DNA from 3 places in the Streptomyces sp. NPDC006314 genome. Region 2 is predicted to be linked to each of the others. Evidence: riboswitches for the same ligand, from Rfam matches in the RefSeq annotation. Region 2 holds a riboswitch; each other region holds the start of a gene.
What was found. Region 2 has a riboswitch for thiamine pyrophosphate ahead of ABZ079_RS24875 (thiamine ABC transporter substrate-binding protein). Riboswitches for the same ligand answer to the same signal wherever they lie in the genome.

Region 1: linked by a shared signal. The riboswitch ahead of thiC (phosphomethylpyrimidine synthase ThiC) and the one ahead of ABZ079_RS24875 (thiamine ABC transporter substrate-binding protein) in region 2 are both predicted to bind thiamine pyrophosphate.
Region 3: linked by a shared signal. The riboswitch ahead of thiO (glycine oxidase ThiO) and the one ahead of ABZ079_RS24875 (thiamine ABC transporter substrate-binding protein) in region 2 are both predicted to bind thiamine pyrophosphate.

The regions. Positions count from the first base shown of each region.
Region 1 is NZ_JBEXRL010000003.1:202,909-210,612, forward strand. It holds gene ABZ079_RS06595 (metallophosphoesterase) at 1-31, shown strand, start outside; gene ABZ079_RS06600 (hypothetical protein) at 213-1,076, shown strand; gene ABZ079_RS06605 (hypothetical protein) at 1,139-2,242, opposite strand; gene thiC (phosphomethylpyrimidine synthase ThiC) at 2,356-4,140, opposite strand; TPP riboswitch at 4,133-4,310, opposite strand; gene ABZ079_RS06615 (YibE/F family protein) at 4,391-5,893, shown strand; gene ABZ079_RS06620 (SsgA family sporulation/cell division regulator) at 6,034-6,471, opposite strand; gene ABZ079_RS06625 (helix-turn-helix domain-containing protein) at 6,571-7,509, opposite strand; gene ABZ079_RS06630 (DUF5326 family protein) at 7,703-7,704, opposite strand, start outside.
Region 2 is NZ_JBEXRL010000014.1:100,615-108,318, forward strand. It holds gene ABZ079_RS24865 (ABC transporter ATP-binding protein) at 1-228, opposite strand, end outside; gene ABZ079_RS24870 (iron ABC transporter permease) at 228-1,829, opposite strand; gene ABZ079_RS24875 (thiamine ABC transporter substrate-binding protein) at 1,868-2,950, opposite strand; TPP riboswitch at 3,032-3,139, opposite strand; gene rlmN (23S rRNA (adenine(2503)-C(2))-methyltransferase RlmN) at 3,163-4,269, opposite strand; gene ABZ079_RS24885 (hypothetical protein) at 4,478-4,870, shown strand; gene ABZ079_RS24890 (cytochrome P450) at 5,187-6,413, opposite strand; gene ABZ079_RS24895 (phosphatidate cytidylyltransferase) at 6,643-7,704, opposite strand, start outside.
Region 3 is NZ_JBEXRL010000009.1:285,386-293,089, forward strand. It holds gene thiE (thiamine phosphate synthase) at 1-134, opposite strand, end outside; gene ABZ079_RS19250 (Rv2175c family DNA-binding protein) at 219-584, opposite strand; gene ABZ079_RS19255 (FAD-dependent oxidoreductase) at 792-1,979, opposite strand; gene ABZ079_RS19260 (hypothetical protein) at 2,057-2,407, opposite strand; TPP riboswitch at 2,461-2,572, shown strand; gene thiO (glycine oxidase ThiO) at 2,570-3,751, shown strand; gene thiS (sulfur carrier protein ThiS) at 3,748-3,960, shown strand; partial or broken gene ABZ079_RS19275 (thiazole synthase) at 3,964-4,755, shown strand; gene pknB (Stk1 family PASTA domain-containing Ser/Thr kinase) at 4,847-6,772, shown strand; gene ABZ079_RS19285 (deoxyribonuclease IV) at 6,830-7,704, shown strand, end outside.

The DNA.
Region 1 (7,704 bases), on a different contig from region 2:
GCTGGTCCAGCAACTGCCCCTGGACAACTGACCGTTCCGCGGGCGGACGCGCCCCGGCGACGTACACGCAGACCGGAACGCAATTTCCGGCAATCCCCTGTCACCGTGTGCCGCCACGGCTCTACCATCGGCTTATCCGTAGCAGGCTCCCCTCCGTTTCTGCCCGACGGCTCGCCGGCGTGCGAGCCCCAAGCCCTACGGAGCATCGGGGGATGCACATGAACAGCGTTCCGCAGTACCTGCAGAGCGAGGACCGCCAGGAATTCGAGCGGCTCCTCGATGAGGCGCTGCGCTCCGCGCCACACCGACCGGAACTGGCCGCTGTCGGACAGCGGCTCAACCCCGAGCAACTGCGCACCATGGCGCTCAACGCCACCGCCCTGATCACCGCGGCCGCGGCGGCCGAGTACCAGCACTACGTGCAGGTCCGCCAGGATTTGCGCCACCCGGCGCTGTCCGCGCCTTCGGCCACCGGCGACTCCGCCACCACGGACCCTGCCTCGGCCACGGCGGGACTCGCCGCAACCCTCGGCGAGGCCGCCGAGACCACCGGAGCGGGCGCCATCGCGGTCATCGCCGTGCTGGCTCCCCTCCTGTCCGGAACCGCGGCGATGATCTTCCTGCTCGTCGGCTACATCCTGAAGATGCTCAACCCCGAACAGGCCTTCGCCCGGACCCTGCTCACCACCGGCTGGGTGTTCGGCGCCATGACCGCTGCCGCGATCCTCATCGCCGCCGTCGGGCTGCTGCTCACCGCTCTGCGCAACAGCAACTCGGCGGAAGCCCAGGCACAGGACGCGGCGCACGAACAGCTGACGAGAGCCAGGGAGGCCTGGCGGGACGCCCTGCTGGAGCGAGGCATCCTGCCGTTCCTGCGGGAGGCCCTCGCCGACCCCGGGCCGACGGCACTGCACCGCACGACCCCGCCCGCCCCGACCGGCCGCATGCCGCGCCTGGGCTACGACCGCCCCGGCTTCAGCAGCCCCGACGACGGCCCCGTCTCCGGCCGCCCGAGCTTCAGCAGCCCCGACTACACAAGCCCGGACTTCGGCGGCCCCGAACACCAGCCGGAGTGAGAACACCCGCCTCGACCGGGGTCCGCCCGCGGCGGCACCCGGTCGCGAGCGGCGCGGCTCACTTACAGCCGCCGGACCGCCTGCGCTTCGACACGCTCCACGGACGTGCGGCTGTACACGTGCACCAACGCAAGGTGGAACAACGCCGGTGCCAGCGGCGCCCAGCGGTGGACGCGGTCGTCCCGCAGCAGGTATCTGACCACCGAAGCGGGGCGGAAGGGCACATAGTCGATCGTCTGGTGCTCCCAGCGGTCCGCCACGCCCCTGCTCATCCTCGCCTGGATGTCCGTACTGCGCAGTTCCTTCAGCCGGGCGAAGTAGTGGCCGCTCCAGTGGCGTCTGTCGACGTCCAGGACGAAGGCCAGGAGCTCGAGGGTGTACTCGTGGGGCTCCAGGGCCAGTTCTTCCCGCATGCCCCGGCGGCACACCGCATGGAGGTCCGGTGCGCTCCTGCCCGACGAATCGATGTGCCGGGACAGCCCCTCGTTCACCGAGGAGTTCCACACCCCGGGCGCCATCCGCACCCGCTCGCTGCGACGGCTCACCACGAGCATGTCGTCGGCGGTGACCACGGCGACGTTGACGGCGAAGCTGCACTGCAGGAACGCCGGCGCCACAAGGGGCTGTTCGGGATCCAGGTAGCGCGACCGGGGGGTCGTACCGTCAGGCAGCCGACGGTCGAGTTGCTGGGCGGCCAGGAAGGTGTAGTAGTCGGTCGGCCGCAGCCGCAGATGCACCTCCGGGGTCTCGTCGAGCGCGGTGCGGGAGATGTCGAACGACTCGACCGCGTAGCGCGGTCCGTTCCACAAGGGCGTGCGCCCCTCGGCGCGCAGCCGTTCACTCTCGACCGCTATCTCCTCCCGCCACGGTTCCATGCCCGCCGGCAGCCGCACCTCGTCGTCGAGTACGTGGACGAAGACTCTCTCCGGCGGGATCGTGGTCTCACCGTCGCCCTCCACGATCAGCGCAGATGTGTGCAGGGGGCCCAGCGAGAACGTGCGCCAGGCCGGTCCCGACTCCTCCCGGCGGCCCAGGCCGCGCAGAGCACTGGCCGATCGTCTGCGCAGCCGGAACCACGCATCCTGTAAAGGCTGCTGGAACAGCACCGCGAACAGCATGCCGATGACGGCGCCCGCCACTCCGTTGGCAACATCGATCCCACCCACACGGCAGACCCTATGAATCTCGTCCGCGCACGGACGCCGTCGTGCTCCTTCCGTTACCGGCTTCCGGGACCCGGGGGGGGACGGACACCTCGGCCTGTCCCCCTCGTCGCCTCTCAGTCGGCCATCGGCAGATACACCCGGTTGCCCGCGGCCGCGAACTCCTTCGACTTCTGGGCCATGCCCTCCTCGATCTCGGCCTGGCTGCCGCCGTGTTCCCGGCGGATGTCCTGCGAGATCTTCATGCTGCAGAACTTGGGCCCGCACATGGAGCAGAAGTGGGCCGTCTTGGCGGGCTCCGCCGGGAGGGTCTCGTCGTGGAACTCCCGTGCCGTGTCCGGGTCCAGCGCGAGGTTGAACTGGTCTTCCCACCGGAACTCGAAGCGCGCGTCGGACAGCGCGTCGTCCCACTCCTGAGCGCCCGGATGCCCCTTGGCGAGGTCGGCCGCGTGCGCGGCGATCTTGTAGGTGATGACACCCGTCTTGACGTCGTCCCGGTTGGGCAGCCCCAGGTGCTCCTTGGGCGTGACATAGCAGAGCATCGCCGTGCCCCACCAGGCGATCATCGCCGCCCCGATGCCGGAGGTGATGTGGTCGTACGCCGGCGCGACGTCCGTGGTCAGCGGGCCGAGCGTATAGAACGGAGCTTCATCGCAGATCTCCTGCTGAAGGTCGATGTTCTCCTTGATCTTGTGCATCGGGACATGTCCCGGGCCCTCGATCATGGTCTGTACGTTGAAACGCTTGGCGATCCGGTTGAGTTCCCCGAGCGTGCGCAACTCCGCGAACTGCGCCTCGTCGTTGGCGTCCGCGATCGAGCCCGGCCGCAGGCCATCGCCCAGCGAGTACGTGACGTCGTAGGCGGCGAGGATCTCGCACAGCTCCTCGAAGTTCTCGTACAGGAACGACTCCTTGTGGTGTGCCAGGCACCACGCGGCCATGATCGATCCGCCGCGGGAGACGATGCCGGTCTTGCGGTGGGCCGTCAGCGGAACATACGCGAGGCGCACGCCGGCGTGAACGGTCATGTAGTCCACGCCCTGCTCGGCCTGCTCGATGACGGTGTCCTTGTAGATCTCCCAGGTGAGTTCCTCGGCCTTGCCGTCGACCTTCTCCAGGGCCTGGTAGAGCGGCACCGTGCCGATGGGTACGGGGGAGTTGCGCAGTACCCACTCGCGGGTGGTGTGGATGTTCCGGCCGGTGGAGAGATCCATGACCGTGTCGGCGCCCCAGCGGGTCGCCCAGGTCATCTTCTCGACCTCCTCCTCGATGGAGGAGGTCACCGCGGAGTTGCCGATGTTGGCGTTCACCTTCACCAGGAACCGCTTGCCGATGATCATCGGCTCGATCTCCGGGTGGTTGACGTTGGCCGGCAGCACCGCCCGACCCGCCGCGATCTCCTCGCGGACCACTTCCGGCGACACGTTCTCCCGGATGGCCACGTACTCCATCTCCGGCGTGATGTCGCCCCGGCGCGCGTATGCGAGCTGTGTCACCGCCTCGCCGCCGCGACCCCGCCGCGGCTGGCGCGGGCGTCCGGGGAAGACCGCGTCCAGGTTCCGCAGCCCGCCGCGCGGCGCTGTGTGCTTGATCCCGTCGTCCTCGGGACGGACAGGACGGCCCGCGTACTCCTCGGTGTCACCGCGGGCGATGATCCAGTTCTCCCGCAGCGGTGGCAGGCCCCTGCGGACGTCCGTGTCGACGAGTGGATCGGTGTACGGGCCTGAGGTGTCGTACAGCGTGACCGACTGCCCGTTGGTGAGGTGCACCTGACGGACCGGCACGCGCAGGTCAGGGCGCGAGCCCTCGACGTACGCCTTGTGCCAGCCGATGGACTTCCCGGCCTCCTGGGACTTCTCGTCCTGGACGGAGGCAGGCGTGCGTGCGTCCTTGTTGGTCATGAGACCTACTCCCTACGCCGGCATTACCCGGTAACAGGTTCGGCGGTCGACGCAGCGATTCCCGTCTGCCGACGTTCCCTGTGGAACAGCGCTCGTTCCACGTGAAACATCGCGTATACGGAGGTCAGCGCCCTCTCAGCCCGGTGCTCCGAGCTCCCGCGTGTGCAAAGGTGCCTCCACGCTAGCGTCATTTGTGGCGCGGTGAACAGTGGGCCTCTGCCGTTCTTGCGATGATCGGGCGGTGACCAGGATGGAGCAGTACCCGTACCAGGCGCCCGACCCGGGCCGCCGAGACGCTTCAGGGCCAGGCGGCGGACAGGGCGGTGAACGCGCCCACGACGGCCGTGCGCCGGGCGCCGGACACGGCCAGGGGAACGGCTCCGGCGGGGGCAGCGCACCCGGCCCGACGGGATCCGGCGGAGACGACGGGCACGGGCACGGGCACGGGCACGGGCACTCGCACGGTCACAGCCACGGTCCCGCCGCGCCCGTCTCCCAGCACCTGCGGAAGGTCATCGCGGCGATCCTGGTCCCGTTCACCGCGGCGGTCCTGGTCGGTCTGGTGGTGCTCTGGCCCGGGGGTGCCCCCTCGCACAAGCGCACCGGCGTCGGCTTCGACCGGCAGACTCAGCAGGCCACGGTCACCAGGGTCGTCGAGGTGAGCTGCAAGTCGGTGAACGCCTCCGGCGGGACTCCGACCAGTGACACCTCCACCGCCGAGGGCAACTCGGCGGTGCAGGAAGCGGGGGGTACCTGCAAGAAGGCGACCATCCGGGTCGAGACCGGCAAGGACAAGGGCCGTACGTTCACCGAGATCGTGCAGCCGGACCAGTCACGGCAGTTGCACCAGGGTGAGAAGGTCGTGGTCGCCTACGAGCCCTCGGCGCCCAAGGACCTGCAGTACTCGGTGACCGATGTGAACCGGAAGTTCCCCATGGCGCTGCTCGCGGGAATCTTCGCGCTCGCGGTCGTCGTGGTGGGCCGGCTGCGCGGGGTCATGGCGCTGATCGCGCTGGCCGTGAGCTTCCTGGTGCTGACGCTGTTCATCCTGCCCGCGATCCTGCAGGGTTCGAATCCGCTGCTGGTAGCCGTCGTCGGGTCGAGTGCGATCATGCTCATCGCGCTCTACATGTGCCATGGGCTGTCGGCCCGTACGTCCGTCGCGGTGCTCGGCACGTTGGTCTCCCTCCTGCTGATCGGCATCCTCGGCTCGGAGTTCATCGACTGGGCCGCCCTCACCGGAAACACGGACGACAACACCGGTCTGATCCACGGCCTGTATCCGTCGATCGACATGAGTGGTCTGCTGCTGGCCGGTGTCATCATCGGTTCGCTCGGTGTCCTGGACGATGTGACGGTGACGCAGACGTCGGCCGTCTGGGAGCTGCACGAGGCCAATCCGTCGATGGGCTGGCGCGGGCTGTACCGGGCGGGCATACGCATCGGCCGTGACCACATCGCGTCAGTCGTCAACACGCTCGTCCTCGCTTACGCCGGTGCCGCACTGCCGTTGCTGCTCCTGTTCTCGATCGCGCAGAGCAGCGTGGGGACCGTGGCCAACAGTGAGCTGGTGGCCGAGGAGATCGTACGCACGCTGGTGGGATCGATCGGTCTGGTCGCCGCGGTCCCGGTCACCACCGCGCTCGCCGCGCTGGTGGTGTCGGCCGACCGGCCCGGACCGGGTGCCCCGGCAGCCACCGGAGTACAGCGCCTTCCGGCCCGCGCCGGCCGGGGCCGCCGCCGCAAGCGGTGAGCCGGCACGGCCGGCCGTGTCCTGCGGACCGGGCAAGGCCGACCGTTATATGGAGTCCGCGCCATGCAGATTTGCGCAGAAGCGTTCCTGCGCGTTGCACACGCCACAGCGAAGTGCCCGGCGTCCCCTGCCGTGATGCTTCAGCCGGCGCTCTGTTCCTCGGCCAGGATGCGGTCCAGGGCCTCGTCGAGATGGGCGTCGAAATCGGCCAACGCGCCCTCCTGACCGAGCGGCACGAGCTTGTCCGTGCGGTCCAGAAAGGCCACGAGCGGCGGGGCCGACGAGCGGAACAGAGCCTGGTCACCGCCGACCTGAAGCCGGATCAGCACCTCGCCCAGCACCTCCGTATCGGCGGGTGCGATGTGCACATCCCCCTCTCCGCACGGCCGGCCGACCCCGTCGACCAGCAGCTCCCGCCCGAAGGCCCAGGTCACCGGGGCGTCGCCGGGCAGATGGAAGGTGAGTCGCACCGCATAGGGATCACTGGTCTCGTAGCGCAACTCCACCGGAATGCGGAAGGAGAGCTCCTCCGACACGAGAAAGCTCATCATGACTTCTGCCTGTACGGACTCACGCATCGTCTACCCCGTCATATGACATCGGCTGGCCGGGATCGATCCCTCTGACCGTGGTCAAATCTTGCTGAACGTGCACGGGAGATCACAAGGAGTAATTTTTCAGATGCTGATAGAGAGCGTGAGGGACCCGAGATGGCGCCCGATCTCCGTCTGCAACCGGTGGGCGGCGGGCAGCAGCCGGTCGGCGTGACGGGCGGGCAGGGAAAGGGCCATGGTGGCCGCGGTGGTGCCGACCGTGATCGGCACCGCCGCGCAGACCGTGCCGAGCGCGTACTCCTGACGCTCCACCACCGCCTCCATGCGCCCCAGCCGGGTCAGCCGTCGCAGCAGGGCACCGTTGTCCCGCACGGTGTACGGCGTGATGGCCTGCACGGGATAGCGGGCGAGATGGTCGCGTCGGGCGTCCTCGTCCAGCTGGGAGAGCAGGCACTGACCGATCGCGTGCGCATGGCCGGTCTCGCGGAAGTCCGCCCATTCCTCGACCGCGGGGGCCTCCGGGGAGTCGGAGACGCACATGACCTCGATCTCGCCGTCTTGGTACATCGCGTAGTACACGGGCACACCGATGGAATCACGCCAGTGCGCGAGCGTGTCCGCCACCGTGCTGCGACGTTTCTGCTGCGCTCCGCTACTGCTCAGCCGCTCTACCGCGTCGCCGAGGAAGAACAGCCCTTTCTCGCGGCGCAGATAGCCCTCGTGCACCAGGGTGCGCAGCAGGTGGTAGGTCGTGGGCAGCGCCAGGCCGGTCTCGCGGGCGAGTTGCTTGGCGGTTGCCCCGTAGGCGTGCGCGGCGACGCTCTCCAGCAGCCGCATGGCTCGCTGCACGGATCCGATGAGGGTCGCAGTGGCCGGTGGCCCGGGATGCCCGGAGGCCGGTTGCTCCGGGAGGCCCGCTGACCGCTGACGTCCTGGGGGGTCCGCGGCGTGTGGTTGCCCGGGGACGGCCGCGGCGGGCGCCCGCTGGACGAGGGGCGGGCAGGAGCGCGATGGGGTGGGCGGTGCGTGGGGTTCTGCCGGTGCGGTGTCAACCGTGGCCAAGGGTCACTCCCGAAGCGCGAGGAGGCAGCCCGTGCGGGGGTAGAGCACGGAGGGGGATCTGCGCCACCACGGGCCGGATCCCGTGGCGAGTTCCGGACTCTAACCGTCAGCCACCGCACGCAGGTGGTCTCGCGGGGAAACTTCCCTCCCCCGAGGGAATCGGCCCCTCACCGTTCACCGGTCGCCGGACTCCTC
Region 2 (7,704 bases):
GACACCGCGCTGGTGCGCGGGCATGCCCCCCTGGTCGCGGCCGTCGAGCAGCACCCGCCCCGAGTCCAGCCGCTGCAGCCCGGCCACCGCCCGGAGCAGCGTCGACTTGCCGCTGCCGCTGGGCCCGAGCACACACACCACCTCGTGCTCGGCGACATCGAGGTCGACCGCGTCGAGCACGGCCCGCCCGCCGAAACGCACGGTAGCGGCATCGAGGCTCAGCAGCATCAGAACTCCCCCGTCCGGTCGGTGCGCAGCCGCTCCAGGACGAGCAGCGCGACGGCGCACACCACCATCAGAATGGTCGAAAGGGCCATCGCCTGACCGTAGTTGAGGTCTCCCGGGCGGCTGAGCAGCCGGGCCACGGCAACCGGGAGGGTCGGGTTGTCGGGTCGGGCGATGAACACGGTCGCCCCGAACTCGCCGAGCGAGACGGCGAACGCGAACCCGGCCGCGACCAGCATCGCCCGCCGCACCATCGGAAGATCCACCTCGCGCCACACCCGCCAGGGCGAGGCCCCCAGCACGGCCGCCGCCTCCCTGAGCCGCCCGTCCACCGCGCGCAGCACCGGCAGCATGGTCCGTACGACGAAGGGGGCGCCCACCAGCGCCTGGGCGAGCGGCACCAGGATCCAGGACTGGCGCAGGTCCAGTGGCGGCTTGTCGAGCGCGATCAGGAAGCCGAAGCCGACGGTCACGGCGGACACGCCGAGCGGCAGCATCAACAGCGCGTCGAAGCCCCGTACCAGCCGTCCCGCGTCCCGGCGGGCCAGCGCGGCGGCGGCGAGACCTCCGATCACCACGGCGATGGCGGTGGCGGCGACGGCGTACTCCAGCGAGGCCCACACGGCGTGCAGGGGTGCCACCAGGAACGTACCGCCGTCGGGGTCGGTCAGCGCCCGGTAGTAGCCGAGGCCGGGTGCGTCGAGGGAGCGCCGGACGAGCACGGCGAGCGGCAGCACGAGGAGCAGGGCGATGGTGGTGAGGACCCCGGCGAGCAGCGCCCACTGGCCGGCCCCGCGCGGCCGGCGAACGGTCACCTTCGGGTCGACGAGGCGCAGCGCGGTCTCCCGCCGCCGTACGGTCCAGGCGTGCACGGCGAGGATCGCGCCGACGGCGGCGAACTGGACGAGGGTGAGGACGGCGGCCGTGGACAGATCGAAGGTCTCCGAGGTCTGCCGGTAGATCTCCACTTCGAGGGTGGAGAAGGTGGGGCCGCCGAGGATCTGCACGACACCGAAGGAGGTGAAGGTGAACAGGAACACCATCAGCGCGGCGGCGGCCACGGCGGGCGCGAGAGCGGGCAGGGTGATCTTCCGCCAGGCCCCGAGCGGCGAGGCGCCGAGCATCCGGGCGGCCTCCTCCTGCCGGGGGTCGAGCTGGGCCCACAGCCCGCCCACCGTGCGCACCACTACCGCGTAGTTGAAGAAGACGTGGGCCAGCAGGATCGCCCACACCGTGGTGTCCAGCCGTACCCCCCACAGCTCGTCGAGCAGACCGCCCCGCCCGACGAGCGCCAGGAAGGCGCTGCCGGCGACGACGGTCGGCAGCACGAACGGGACGGTGACGACGGCCCGCAGCAGCTGCTTGCCCGGGAAGTCGAGGCGCGCGAAGACATGGGCGGCGGGCAGCGCGAGCAACAGGGTGAGCGCGGTGGAGGCGAGCGCCTGCCAAGTGGTGAACCACAGCACGTGCCGGATGTCCGGCTGGGTGACGACGTCCGCGATCCGCCCGAACCGCCAGGCGCCGTCCACCTTCAGTCCGCGCGCGACGATCGCGGCCACGGGCCAGGCGAAGAACAGCGCGAAGAACGCGACGGGCAGGGCCATGAGCCCGAGCCGCGCCGCGCTTCTCCGCCGTGTCCCGGCTACCTCAGTACGAGTGACGTCCACGACTTGACCCACTGGTCGCGGTTGGCGGCGATCTTGTCCGGGGCCATGGTCCGGGGGTGCTCGGCGGCCGGCCCGTACTTCGTGAACTCGGCAGGAACGGCGGCACCCTTCACGACCGGGTAGACGAACATGTTGAACGGCATGTCCTGCTGGAACTCCTTGGTGAGCAGGAAGTCGATGAACGCCTTGCCGCCCTCGGTGTTCTTCGCGTTGCTCAGCAGCCCGGCGAACTCGATCTGCCGGAAGCAGGTGCCCGCGGCCACGCCGGTCGGTGCGGTACCGGGCCGCTTCTTGGTGTTGATCACCTCGGCGGGCGGGGAGGAGGCGTACGACACCACGAGCGGCCGGTCCCCGCCGGCCTTCTTGCCCCCGGAGGAGCCGGAGAACTCCTGGAGGTAGGCCTGCTCCCAGCCGTCGACGACCTTCACGCCGTTGGCCTTGAGCTTCTTCCAGTAGTCCTGCCAGCCGTCGTCACCGTACTCGGCGGCGCTGCCGAGCAGGAAGCCGAGACCGGGCGAGGAGGTGGCCGCGTTCTCGGTGACGAGGAGGTTCTTGTACTCGGGCTTGGCCAGGTCGGCGAAGGACCGGGGCGGGGCCAGCTTGTGCTCGCTGAAGTAGGCCTTGTCGTAGTTGACGCAGATGTCGCCGTGATCGACCGGCGTGACCCGGTGCTTGGCCCCGTCGAGCCGGTAGGCGGCGCCGACGGTACCGAGCCCCTTGGCCTCGTACGGCTGGAAGAGGCCGTTGTCGAGAGCCCGGGACAGCAGGGTGTTGTCGACGCCGAAGAAGACGTCGCCCTGCGGGTTGCCCTTGGTCAGGATCGCCTTGTTGACGGCCTGGCCCGCGTCACCGTCCTCGAGGGCCTTGACCTGGTACCCGGACTGCTTCTCGAAGTCCTTGAGGACGCTCTCGGAGACGCTCCACGAGTTGTGGCTGACCAGGGTGACGGTCTTGGAGTCCGTGGACCCCTTGGCGTCGCTCGAGCCGCACGCCGTCAACGCCGGCAGCGTGACCAGGCCGAGCCCGACCGCCATGGCCACGAAGGTCTTGTTGTGCACTGGATGTCCTCCTGGGGGTGGCCAGGAAGAGACGCGGCCCTGCCCGGGCTCCGCGAGGGAGGCCCGGGCAGGGCGCAACAGCTTGAGTGATGACCGAACTTCCTACCCAGAATGACCTGGGCGAGGTTCAGAGGGTCTGCGGCCCGTTTGCCGCACTCTCAGCGCTGTGGCGCTCCCCTGTCGGAATATGAAGATGTGTGGACGTGGCCAGATTACCGCTCGGTGGCCGCGAGCTGACCACAGGCCCCGTCGATCTCCTGGCCACGGGTGTCCCGAACCGTGACGGGCACACCGTGCGCGGCGATGGCCTCGACGAACGCCTTCTCGTCCGCCGGCCGGGAAGCGGTCCACTTGGACCCCGGCGTCGGGTTGAGCGGGATGAGGTTGACGTGCACGGGCCTGCCCTTGAGCAGCCGGCCGAGCCGGTCACCGCGCCACGCGTGGTCGTTGATGTCCCGGATCAGCGCGTACTCGATCGACAGCCTGCGACCCGACTTCTCGGTGTACTCGAACCCGGCGTCCAGCACCTCGCGCACCTTCCACCGCGTGTTCACGGGGACGAGGGTGTCGCGCAGCTCGTCGTCGGGGGCGTGCAGGGAGATCGCGAGCCGGCACTTGAAGCCCTCGTCGGCGAACCGGTGGATGGCCGGCACGAGCCCGACGGTGGAGACGGTGATCCCGCGCTGCGAGAGCCCGAGCCCGTCCGGGGCGGGATCGGTGAGCGCCCGAATGGCACCCACGACCCGGTTGTAGTTGGCGAGCGGCTCCCCCATCCCCATGAAGACGATGTTGGAAAGCCGCGCAGGCCCGCCGGGCACTTCCCCGTCCCGGAGCGCCCGCATGCCGTCCACGATCTGGTGGACGATCTCGGCGGTGGACAGGTTCCGGTCGAGCCCCGCCTGCCCGGTCGCGCAGAACGGGCAGTTCATGCCGCACCCCGCCTGCGAGCTGATGCACATGGTGACCCGGTCCGGATACCGCATCAGCACGGACTCGACGAGCGTCCCGTCGAACAGCCGCCACAGGGTCTTGCGTGTGGTCCCCTGGTCGGTCGACAGATGCCGTACGACGGTCATCAGCTCGGGAAGCAACGCCTCCTGCAGCTTGCCGCGCGCACCGGCGGGGATGTCGGTCCAGTCCGCCGGGTCGTGCGCGTACCGCGCGAAGTAGTGCTGCGAGAGCTGCTTGGCACGGAACGGCTTCTCGCCGATCTCGGCCACCGCGTCCTTGCGCTCGGCGGGCGTGAGGTCGGCGAGGTGCCGCGGCGGCTTCTTGGCTCCGCGCGGGGCGACGAAAGTGAGTTCTCCGGGCTTAGGCATGGCGCTTACCAGTGTCGCAGATCGACTCGGGTAGCCCAGGCCAGAGCGGGGTGGGGGCGGTCACCCGTGGGCACCGACTGTCAGCATTGGTTGGCCTCGGACGGCCCAGGGACGGCCCAGGGCGCGTGCTCGGGCGGTGGGATGGTCAGTAGCCTGCATCTCTGTAGGTAAGTGCGGCATGATCGCAGTCATGTCTTGAGGGGGACTGATGAGTGCCTGCATAGCTGCGGCCGTCTTCTTCGGCCTGCTGGGTCTGATCCCGGCCAGGAAGGCGCGAGGCGTCCGTCACCTCATAGCGCATGGCGAGCGCGCACCCGGTGTGTGCGACTACGTCACCTGGGACGACGGCGACGCGAGCGCCTGGTGTTCGTTCGTCACCCCGGACGGCAAGAGCAGACAGATTGTGGTTACAGGGTACGGATCTCCACGATTCGAGGCCGGCGACGTGGTGGAGATCGCCTACTGGAAGGGCAGACCGCGTACCGCGGTGGTGGTACAGGACGAGGAGAACTACTGGCGCACCCACCTCGTCGCTGCGATCGTCTGCTCCGTACTGGCCGGCGTTTTCGCGCTGGCCGCGATCTTGGCTGCAGCGCTCTAGGAGCTTCGGCAGCGCGACTGGTGATATCACCACAGCCAACCCGCCATTCGATGCCCGCTTGTGTCCCTGCTCCGAAGGCGTGACACAAGCGGTCCCGCCCGGCTCGTCGCCGAAGGCGCCCGGTTCCGGTCCTCCTGCTCCGCCGAGAAGGGCCCCTGGGCGTACGGCAAGGTCCTGACCGGCGCCGAGAGGGCAAGTCGGGACAGCTGGTCGGCCACGCGCACTCCGTCGCGAATCGCCCCGACCGCGGCCGCTACACCGCCTCCAGGTAGTCCCAGCCGAGCCAGCCGGGGTCGCCCGTGACGTGACCCGGGTGTCACCAGGTCACGGGCAGCGTCCTGGGGCCGCGGATCAGGCCCTGGCGCTGGAACTCGACCTCCTCGGGAGGCACGGCCAGCCGGATGCCGGGGAAGCGGGCGAGTACGGCGCCGATCATGACCTCGGCCTCCATGCGGGCCATGATGGCGGCCAGGCAGTGGTGCGGGCCGTGGCCGAAGGCCAGATGGGCGGGGCTCTTCCGGTCGAAGTCCAGGGCGTCGGGGTCGGGGAAGACCTCGGGGTCGCGGTTGGCGGCGACGTAGGCGTTGTAGACGACGTCGCCGGCCCGGATCAGCCGGCCGCCGACCTCGACGTCCTCGACGGCGACACGGGGGATGCCGACGCCGTTGCGGTGCGGGACGTAGCGGAACAGCTCGTCCACGGCCCGGGGCAGGAGTTCCGGCTCGCGCCGCAGCCGGTCCATGTGCTCGGGGTGGGTGAGCAGTGCGTACATCATCGAGCCGCTGTTGTTGCGCACCGCGTGACCGCCGCTGACCTGGATGGCGGTGGCCAGGGAGATCGCCTCGTCGTCGGTGATCTCGCCCGCCGCGGCGGCCTGCGCCAGCACGCCGGCCAGGTCGTCGCGGGGATCCTCGCGGCGCTGCTGGAGCAGTTCGACGATGCGGGCCCGGGTGGCCTGAGCGGCCTCCCTGGCGCGTTCCTCGGACTCGGTGCCCGCGGACAGCAGGGCCTCACCCGTCGCCGCCCAGCGGTGCCAGTCCTTCTCCTCCACACCGAGGAAGTCGCGGGTCACGGCGATCGGGAAGGGGCCGTGCAGGTGTTCCATGAGGTCGGCCGGTGCGCCCGCGCGCTCCATCCCGTCGAGCAGTTCGGTGGCCCTGCCCTCGGCCAGCGGCCGCAGCCGCTGCATGCTCCTGCCGGTGAAGGCGCGGGCGACGACCCGGCGCAGCCGACTGTGCCGGGGCGGGTCGATGTACTGCAGACCCGCCGTCTGCGAGGCCACCGGCACCGGGCGCATGGTGGTGACATCGCGGCCGACGACCTGTTCCCGGGAGAAGCGCGGGTCGGAGGTGACGAAGCGGACGTCCTCGTACCGGGTGACCAGCCAGGCGTGCCCCTCGCCGTGCGGGAGCCTGATCCGGGTGACCGGCTCGTCGCGCAGCAACTCGTCCAGGAACGGATCGGGGTCGAGTGCGGGCAGGTCGTCGACGGGCCAGAACCTCACCGGCGGAGGAGGCGGGGCGGGGGCTGGGTCGAGGGGCATCGGGCACACTCCCTGCTGCGTCACCGGGCGGCGGAGTACACGTCGCCCTCTGAGGGAGTCTGCCGCGCGCGGGCTCCGGCTGCCGATTTGTGCTGCGGCATCCGGGTGCGGTCCCTGCGCAACGGGCCGGGAGGTCCGGGAAACGGCAACGGGCCGGGAGGTCCGGGAAACGGCAACGGGCCCCCGCCTTGTGCTCAGGACGGGGGTCCGGACGTCGTACGGCACTCGCTCACGCGGATCCGACGAACACCACCATCAGCAGCCAGACCACCGGCGCCGTGGGCAGCAATGAGTCCAGTCGGTCCATGATGCCGCCGTGCCCGGGAAGCAAGGTGCCCATGTCCTTGATGCCGAGATCCCGCTTGATCATGGACTCGCCGAGGTCGCCCAGCGTGGCGCTGACCGCGACCGCGAGGCCCAGCAGCAGGCCCTGCCACCAGGTGCCGTCGTCGATCAGGAACCGCATGCACAGCGCGCCCGCGACCATGGCGAACAGCACCGCGCCCAGCAGGCCCTCGCGGGTCTTGCCGGGGCTGATCCGCGGGGCGAGCTTGTGCTTGCCGAAGCGCCAGCCGACCGCGTACGCGCCGGTGTCGCTGACGACCGTCAGCAGCAGGAAGGTGAGCACCCGCCAGGGGCCGTCGTCGGCGGTGAGCAGCAGCGCGACGAACGTGGCCAGGAAGGGCACGTAGAACGCCGCGAAGACGCCGGCCGTGACGTCCTTGAGGTAGTTCTCCGGTGGTTCGGTCATACGCCAGACGAGGACGGCGAGGGCCGTCAGGGCCATGGCGACCCACGCGCCCTCGGCGCCGCGCACATAGCCGGCGACCACCATCGCCGCACCACCGACCGCCAGCGGCACGAGCGGCGCCTTGATGCCCTTGCGCTCCTGCAGCCTGCTGGTGAGCTCCCACAGCCCGACGACGACGGCGACCGCTATCACGCCGACGAACACGGCCTTGACGATGAACAGGGACGCGACGATCACCACACCGAGCCCGACGCCGACCCCTATGGCCGCGCTCAGGTCACGGCCCGCGCTCTTCTTCTGCGGCGCTGGCGCCGGCTGGGGGGCGTCGGGCATGGGCTCCGGATTCTGGGTCTCGGCCGGGACGGGCCGGTCCTGGAAGGTCTCGTCTCGGAACAAGGGGCCGCCCAGCCGAGCGGCCCCCCGGTCGTCGTCCTGGTCTCCGGCGTACGCGGACACCTCGGGCACGATGGGCATGGGGCGAGTCTGCTGCGCCTCAGGCGCATCGTACGTGGGGCCCGCCGGGGCGGCCCCCTGGACAGG
Region 3 (7,704 bases), on a different contig from region 2:
CGCAGTTGCACGATGTCGACACCGCCGGCCAGGACCGCGTCCAGGAAATCGGCGAGGTCACCCTGGCGCTTGCGGGCGTCCGTGCACAGGTACAGGCGGGCGTCGGCGAGCGCGGCGCGGGCGGTGTCGGACATGCGCGGGTCCCCCGTGGTCGGTGTCTGGTTCTACGGGTGGCGTGCGGGCTCGGGTCCGCACGCCACCCCCTGTCGCGGTTCGGCTCAGACGGCGAGCGCCTGGGCGCGGCGCTTCACCTCCGTGCCGCGATTCTCGCTCAGGGCCTGCGCGGGGGTGCCGGGCAGGGTCGGGTCGGGGGTGAAGAGCCACTCGATCATCTCTTCGTCCGTGAAGCCGTCGTCCCGCAGGAGCGTCAGGGTCCCGGACAGGCCCTTGACGACCTTGTCCCCGTCGATGAAGGCGGCGGGGACGTGCAGCGCCCGGTTCTCACCTCGGCGTACGGCGATGAGCTGGCCCTCCTTGACCAGCTGCCGCACACGCGTCACCTCGACGCCGAGCTGTTCGGCGATGTCGGGGAGGGTGAGCCAGGCAGGGACGAGAGCATCGATCTTTGCGTCAATCTCGGTCACGGGATCTAGCCTGCCATCCCTCACTGACAGTCGGAAGCCAGGCAGGTCCACGTGGGCGCCCCGCCGGGTGCCGTGACGGGCTCCGCCCGGCGCCGTGAGGGGCCGTCGGCCGGGTGCGGCGCCGTTGTGGCTGGTCACGCCCGTGTGGCGGAGCCGCCTATCAGCACAGCCCCGCGCCCCCTGCCGGACGCTGTCCCAGGGCGCCGGTCAGTCGGCCGTGGCGTCCTTCAGGGGGCGGCCCGGGTCGGCCAGTGCGGCCGCGTCCATGTGGCGGCCGGCCTCGATCAGCCGGCGCCCCTGGGCCAGGTCGCGCGGGCGGCCCACGGCCAGCAGGGCCACCAGCCGGTCCTCGCGCAGCCAGCACACCGTCCAGGCCGGGCCCGCCGGGTCACCGCGCCACACCAGGCGGTCGGCCGCGGCGTGGTGGCCGGCGTACTGGACGAAACGGCCGAACTGCTCCGACCAGAAGTACGGCACGGGATCGTAGACCGCCGGGGTCTCGCCGAGGATGTTCGCGGCGACCGTGCGGGGGCCCTGCAGGGCGTTGTCCCAGTGGTGGACGAGGAGCCGTTCGCCGTAGCGGGCCGAGGGGAAGGAGGCGCAGTCGCCGACGGCGTACACGTCCTCGGCACAGGTGCGCAGGTGGGCGTCGGCGAGGACCTCGCCGTGCGGGCCCAGCTCGATGCCGGAGCCGGCCAGCCAGCCGGTGGCGGGGCGGGCACCGATGCCGACGACGACGGCGCCCGCGGGCAGCCGCGTGCCGTCGGCGAGCACTACCGCGCCGGGCTCGACGTGCTCCACGCGCGCGTGGGTGCGCAGTTCGGTGCCGCTGTCGGCGTACCAGGCGGCCATGGGCGCGGCCACCTCGGCGGGCAGGGCACCCGGGAGCGGCCGCCCGGCGGCCTCGACGACGGTCACGGCGCAGCCCGCCTCCCGGGCCGCCGTGGCGAACTCGGCGCCGATCCAGCCGGCGCCGACGACCACGATGTCGTGCTGCCGGGCGAGCACGGGCCGCAGCCGTGCGGCGTCGTCCAGGGTGCGCAGCAGGTGCACGCCGGGCACTCCCTCGGTACCGGGCAGGGTGATCGGTTCCGCGCCGGTGGCGAGGACCAGGACGTCGTACGCCACCGGACCCGCCTCGGTGTCCAGCTCGTGCTCGGCGGTGCGCAGGCCCAGCACCTCGCAGCCGAGCCGCAGCTCGACGCCGAGCGCCTCGAAGTCCACGTCGAAGGCGGAGTCCTCGGCCTTGCCGAGCAGCACGGCCTTCGACAGCGGCGGCCGGTCGTAGGGCTGGTGCGGCTCGGCGCCGATGACGGTCACGGCACCCTTGAAGCCCTGTTCCCGCAGCGCGACCGCGGTCTGCACCCCGGCCATGCCCGCGCCCACGACGACCACGCGCCGTTCCGGTGACGGGCTCGCTCCCGTTCTCTGCTCGCTCACCCGATCACCATAGACAACTGATCGATCGTCAGTCAGTGGGTGTGCTCGGTGACCTGGTCCACCATGCTCGTGCCGGATCCCGGCCGTGACTCCCACTCCCAGGTCTCCTCCAGCCGCACCCGTCCGTCGGGCAGCTCCACGACCGCCGACACACAGTGCCCGGAGGCGGTCGTCCCGTCGGTCCTGAGCTGCACGTACCGGAAGTCCAGCCGGTCGCCCTCGCGGGTGCCGACCAGATGGCCGCGCACGACGTCACCGCCCGCGTACTCGGCCCAGATCCCGCCGTCCTGCTCGTGGTAGGCGAACCGGGTGCGGGTGCCCACCTGACCTGGGGCTTGGTCGGCGACGGGGGCGAAGGTCAGTCCGTCGAGCGAGCGGGCCATGGGCGGGGGCTCCCTTACGGGTGATGGGCGCTGCGGGCTAGGGTGGCCACCGTACAAGCACTCGCGGGAGCCCGGACGCACCGGGCTGAGAGGGAGGCTGGCGGCCTCCGACCGTACGAACCTGATCCGGGTCATGCCGGCGAAGGGAGGGGCTGGACGCCCATGTCGCCACGTACGTCCGACGTCCTCGTCATCGGGGGCGGAGTCATCGGCCTGGTCACGGCCTGGCGCGCGGCGCAGCGCGGGCTCGCCACAGCCGTGGTGGACCCCGAGCCCGGCGGCGGGGCCGCGCGGGTCGCGGCCGGGATGCTGGCCGCGGTCACCGAACTGCACTACGGCGAGGAGACGCTGCTCGCCCTGAACCTGGAATCGGCCCGCCGGTATCCGGACTTCGCGGCCGAGCTGGCCGAACTGACCGGCCGCGACCTCGGCTACCGCCGCTGCGGCACCCTCGCGGTCGCGCTCGACGCCGACGACCGCGCCCACCTGCGCGAACTGCACGCGCTGCAGCAGCGCTCGGGCCTCGAGTCGGTATGGCTGTCGGGGCGGGAGTGCCGGCGCCTGGAGCCGATGCTGGCGCCCGGGGTGCGCGGCGGACTGCGGGTCGACGGCGATCACCAGATCGACCCGCGGCGACTGGCGGCGGCCCTGGTGAGCGCGTGCGAGAGCGCCGGAGTGGAGTTCCACCGGGTGTGGGCCGAACGCCTCGATGTCGTACGGGACCGGGCCGCCGGCGTCACCACGGCGGACGGCACCGGGCTGCGCGCGGAGCAGGTCGTGCTCGCCGCCGGGAGCATGAGCGCACGACTCGCGGGCGTGCCGGACGCGCTGCTGCCGCCGGTACGGCCGGTGAAGGGGCAGGTGCTCCGGCTGACCGTGCCCCGCCGGTTCGCGCCGTTCCTTAACCGGACCGTGCGGGCCGTGGTCCGCGGCAGCCACGTCTATCTGGTGCCCCGTGAGAACGGCGAACTGGTCGTCGGCGCGACCAGCGAGGAACTGGGCTGGGACACGACGGTCACGGCGGGCGGCGTGTACGAGTTGCTGCGCGACGCGCATGAACTGGTGCCGGGGATCACCGAGCTGCCCCTCACCGAGACCCGGGCGGGGCTGCGCCCAGGCTCCCCCGACAACGCGCCGATGCTCGGCCCGACCGGCCTGGACGGGCTGCTGCTGGCGACCGGGCACTACCGCAACGGGGTGCTGCTCACGCCGGTCACCGGGGACGTCCTGGCGCATGCGCTGGTCGCCGGTGAACTCCCCGAGGTGGCACGCCCGTTCACGCCGAAGCGCTTCGGTGCCGTACCGCCGGAGCGGCCCGCACGCCTCCTGGAGCAGCCCGCATGACCATGTCCGTCACCATCTCCGTCAACGGGGAGCGCCGGGAGATCGCCCCGGGCACCGCTCTCGACTCCCTCGTCAGGACCCTCACCGCGGCGCCCTCCGGGGTGGCGGCCGCCGTCAACGAGACCGTCGTCCCGCGCACGCAGTGGGCGGCCACCGCGCTCGCCGACGGCGACCGCGTCGAAGTCCTCACCGCCGTCCAAGGAGGCTGACCCATGGCCGACGACCCCTTCGTCCTCGGCGGTGTGCCCTTCGGCTCCCGCCTGATCATGGGTACGGGCGGTGCGCCCAGCCTGGATGTCCTGGAGCGGGCGCTGACCGCCTCCGGTACGGAGCTGACCACGGTCGCGATGCGGCGGGTGGACCCCTCCGTGCACGGTTCGGTGCTGTCGGTGCTGGAGAAGCTGGGCATCCGGGTGCTGCCGAACACGGCCGGCTGCTTCACGGCCGGGGAGGCCGTGCTGACCGCCCGGCTGGCCCGGGAGGCGCTGGGCACGGACCTGATCAAGCTGGAGGTCATCGCCGACGAGCGGACGCTGCTGCCGGACCCGGTGGAGCTGCTGGAGGCGGCGGAGACGCTGGTCGACGACGGTTTCACGGTGTTGCCGTACACCAACGACGATCCCGTGGTCGCGCGGAAGCTGGAGGACGTGGGCTGTGCGGCGGTGATGCCGCTGGGCTCGCCGATCGGATCCGGGCTGGGCATCCGCAATCCGCACAACTTCCAGCTGATCGTGGAGCACGCGCGTGTGCCGGTGATCCTGGACGCGGGGGCCGGTACGGCGTCCGACGTGGCGCTGGCGATGGAGCTGGGGTGCGCGGGGGTCATGCTGGCCTCCGCGGTGACCCGGGCACAGGAGCCGGAGACGATGGCCGCCGCCATGAAGCACGCCGTGGAGGCGGGCCGGCTGGCCCGGCTGGCGGGGCGGATCCCGCGCCGCCACTTCGCCGAGGCCTCCTCCCCCACCGAGGGGCGCGCGCACCTGGACCCCGAGCGCCCCGCCTTCCAGTCGCGCGACAGTCACAGCTCTGCTGCATTCCGCCCCCGCGGCGGCGCAGGGGGCGGGAGTGTCGGCCGCCCCTCGTAGACTCCCCTGCGTGGATACGACCCTTCAGGACCCCCTCGTCGGGCAGGTGCTCGACGGCCGTTACCGCGTCGAAGCGCGGATCGCGGCGGGCGGGATGGCCACGGTCTACCGGGCCCTGGACACCCGCCTGGACCGCGTCCTCGCGTTGAAGGTGATGCACCCGACGCTCGCGGTCGACGGGTCCTTCGTCGAGCGGTTCATCCGGGAGGCGAAGTCCGTGGCCCGGCTCGACCACCCCAACGTGGTGCAGGTCTTCGACCAGGGCACCGACGGGTCGTACGTGTACCTGGCGATGGAGTACGTCCCCGGGTGCACCCTGCGGGACGTACTGCGCCGGCGGGGCGCGGTGCAGCCGCGGGCCGCGCTGGACATCCTGGAGCCGGTGCTGGCCGCGCTCGGCGCCGCGCACCGGGCCGGGTTCGTGCACCGTGACATGAAGCCCGAGAACGTCCTGATAGGGGACGACGGGCGGGTCAAGGTCGCCGACTTCGGGCTGGTGCGGTCGGTGGACACCGTGACCAGCACGACGGGTGCCGTCCTCGGCACCGTGTCGTATCTCGCGCCCGAGCAGATAGAGCAGGGCACCAGCGACCCGCGCGTCGACGTGTACGCGTGCGGTGTCGTGCTCTACGAGATGCTGACGGGCGGGAAACCGCACTCCGGGGAATCCCCCGCCCAGGTGCTCTACAAGCACATCCACGAGGACGTGCCGCCACCCTCGGTGCTCGTGCCGGGACTGCCGTACGAGCTGGACGAGCTGGTCGCGTCGGCGACGGCGCGCAACCCGGATGTCCGCCCGCACGACGCCGTGGCCTTCCTCGGCCAGGTGCGCGAGGCGCGCCGGGCGCTGACCGGCGAGCAGCTGGACGCGGTGCCGCCGCAGGCGCTGACCGCGGAGCACGACAACGCCGAGGACCGGACGAGCGTGATACCCCGCTCGCTGACCGTGCCCCGGCCGCTGCCCGTGCAGGAGGAGCCTGCCGCCGGGGGTGGCGTCCGGCACACCAGCCGGCTCCAGGCACCGCCCGTGCCTTCCGTGCCGTCCCGCCGTCCGCGGCGCCTGGTGCTGACGGTCGTCGCCGCCGTGCTGGCGGTGTTCGGCATGGGCGCCGGGGTCTGGTACATCAACTCCGGCCAGTTCACGAAGGTCCCGCCGCTGCTGTCGAAGACGGAGGCGCAGGCGAAGGAGCGGCTGGAGGCGGCCGGTCTGGACGTCGGGCAGGTCGAGCGGGCGTACAGCGACACCGTCAAGCGGGGCACGGTCATCAGCACCGACCCGGCGCCCGGCGCCCGCATCCGGGACCACGACTCGGTGACGCTGACCGTCTCGCTCGGCCCGGAGACGGTGAACGTGCCGGATCTGGCGGGACAGCCGCTCGCCGAGGCGCAGGCGCGGCTGAAGGCGGACGGTCTCGAGCCGGGCATGGTCACCCGGGAGTTCAGCGAGGACATCCCCAAGGGCTCGGTGATCGCCACGACGCCGCAGGCGGGCACCAGGCGGCACGCCGGTTCGGCGATCGCGCTGACCGTCAGCAAGGGCAGCCCGATCGACGTTCCGGACGTGACCGGCGAGGACCTGGACGAGGCCCGCCAGGAGCTGACGGACGCGGGGCTGAGGGTGAAGGTCGCCACCGAACGGGTCAACTCCGACCACGACAAGGGCAAGGTCGCCGCGCAGAGCCCGCATGACGGCAGCCGGGCCGCCGAGGGCGACACGGTGACGCTGACGCTGTCCAAGGGCCCGGAGATGATCGAGGTCCCGGACGTGGTGGGTTCCAGCGTGGACGACGCGACGGAGCGGCTCGAGGCCCTCGGCTTCGAGGTGGACGAGGACCGCGGGCTGCTCGGGCTGTTCGGCGACACCGTGAAGAAGCAGTCGGTGGCGGGCGGCGACAAGGCGCCCAAGGGGTCGACGATCACGATCACCATCCGGTGACGGGGGTCACCGGGGACCGGGGTCCGGGGTCCGGGGCGGGCGTGACACCCTGAACGGGTGAGTGCCGAGCAGTCCTCTCTCCCCCGAAACCCCGTTGGCGGTCATGTCCCCGTGGCCGGCGGCCTGCATTCCGTGGGGCTGTCGTACGCCCGCGACCTGAAGGCCGAGACCGTGCAGGTCTTCGTCGCCAACCCGCGCGGCTGGGCCACGCCCGCCGGGAACCCGCGGCAGGACGAGGCGTTCCGCGCGGAGTGCGCCGAGGAGTCGATTCCGGCGTACGTCCACGCGCCCTATCTGATCAACTTCGGCTCGCACACCGAGGCGACCGTGGAGCGGTCGGTGGAGTCCCTGCGGCACTCGCTGCGGCGCGGGCGGGAGATCGGCGCGCTGGGTGTGGTCGTGCACACCGGCAGCGCGACCGGCGGGCGGGCGCGGGAGGTGGCGCTGAAGCAGGTGCGCGCGTATCTGCTGCCTCTGCTGGACGAGCTGACCCACGACGACGACCCGTTCCTGCTGCTGGAGTCGACCGCCGGGCAGGGCGCCTCGCTGTGCTCGCGGACCTGGGACTTCGGGCCGTACTTCGAGGCGCTGGACGCCCATCCGAAGCTGGGTGTGTGCCTCGACACGTGTCACATCTTCGCCGCCGGGCACGACCTGACCGGGCCGAGCGGCATGCACCAGACCCTGGACCTGCTGGTGGACACGGTCGGGGAGGGCCGGCTGAAGCTGATCCACGCCAACGACTCCAAGGACGTGGCCGGCGCGCACAAGGACCGGCACGAGAACATCGGCGCCGGTCACATCGGGGAGGCCCCTTTCCGCGCCCTGATGACCCACCCGGCGACCGCGGGCGTCCCGCTGATCATCGAGACGCCGGGCGGCAAGGAGGGGCACGCGGCGGACGTGGAGCGGCTGAAGAAACTCCGGGATTG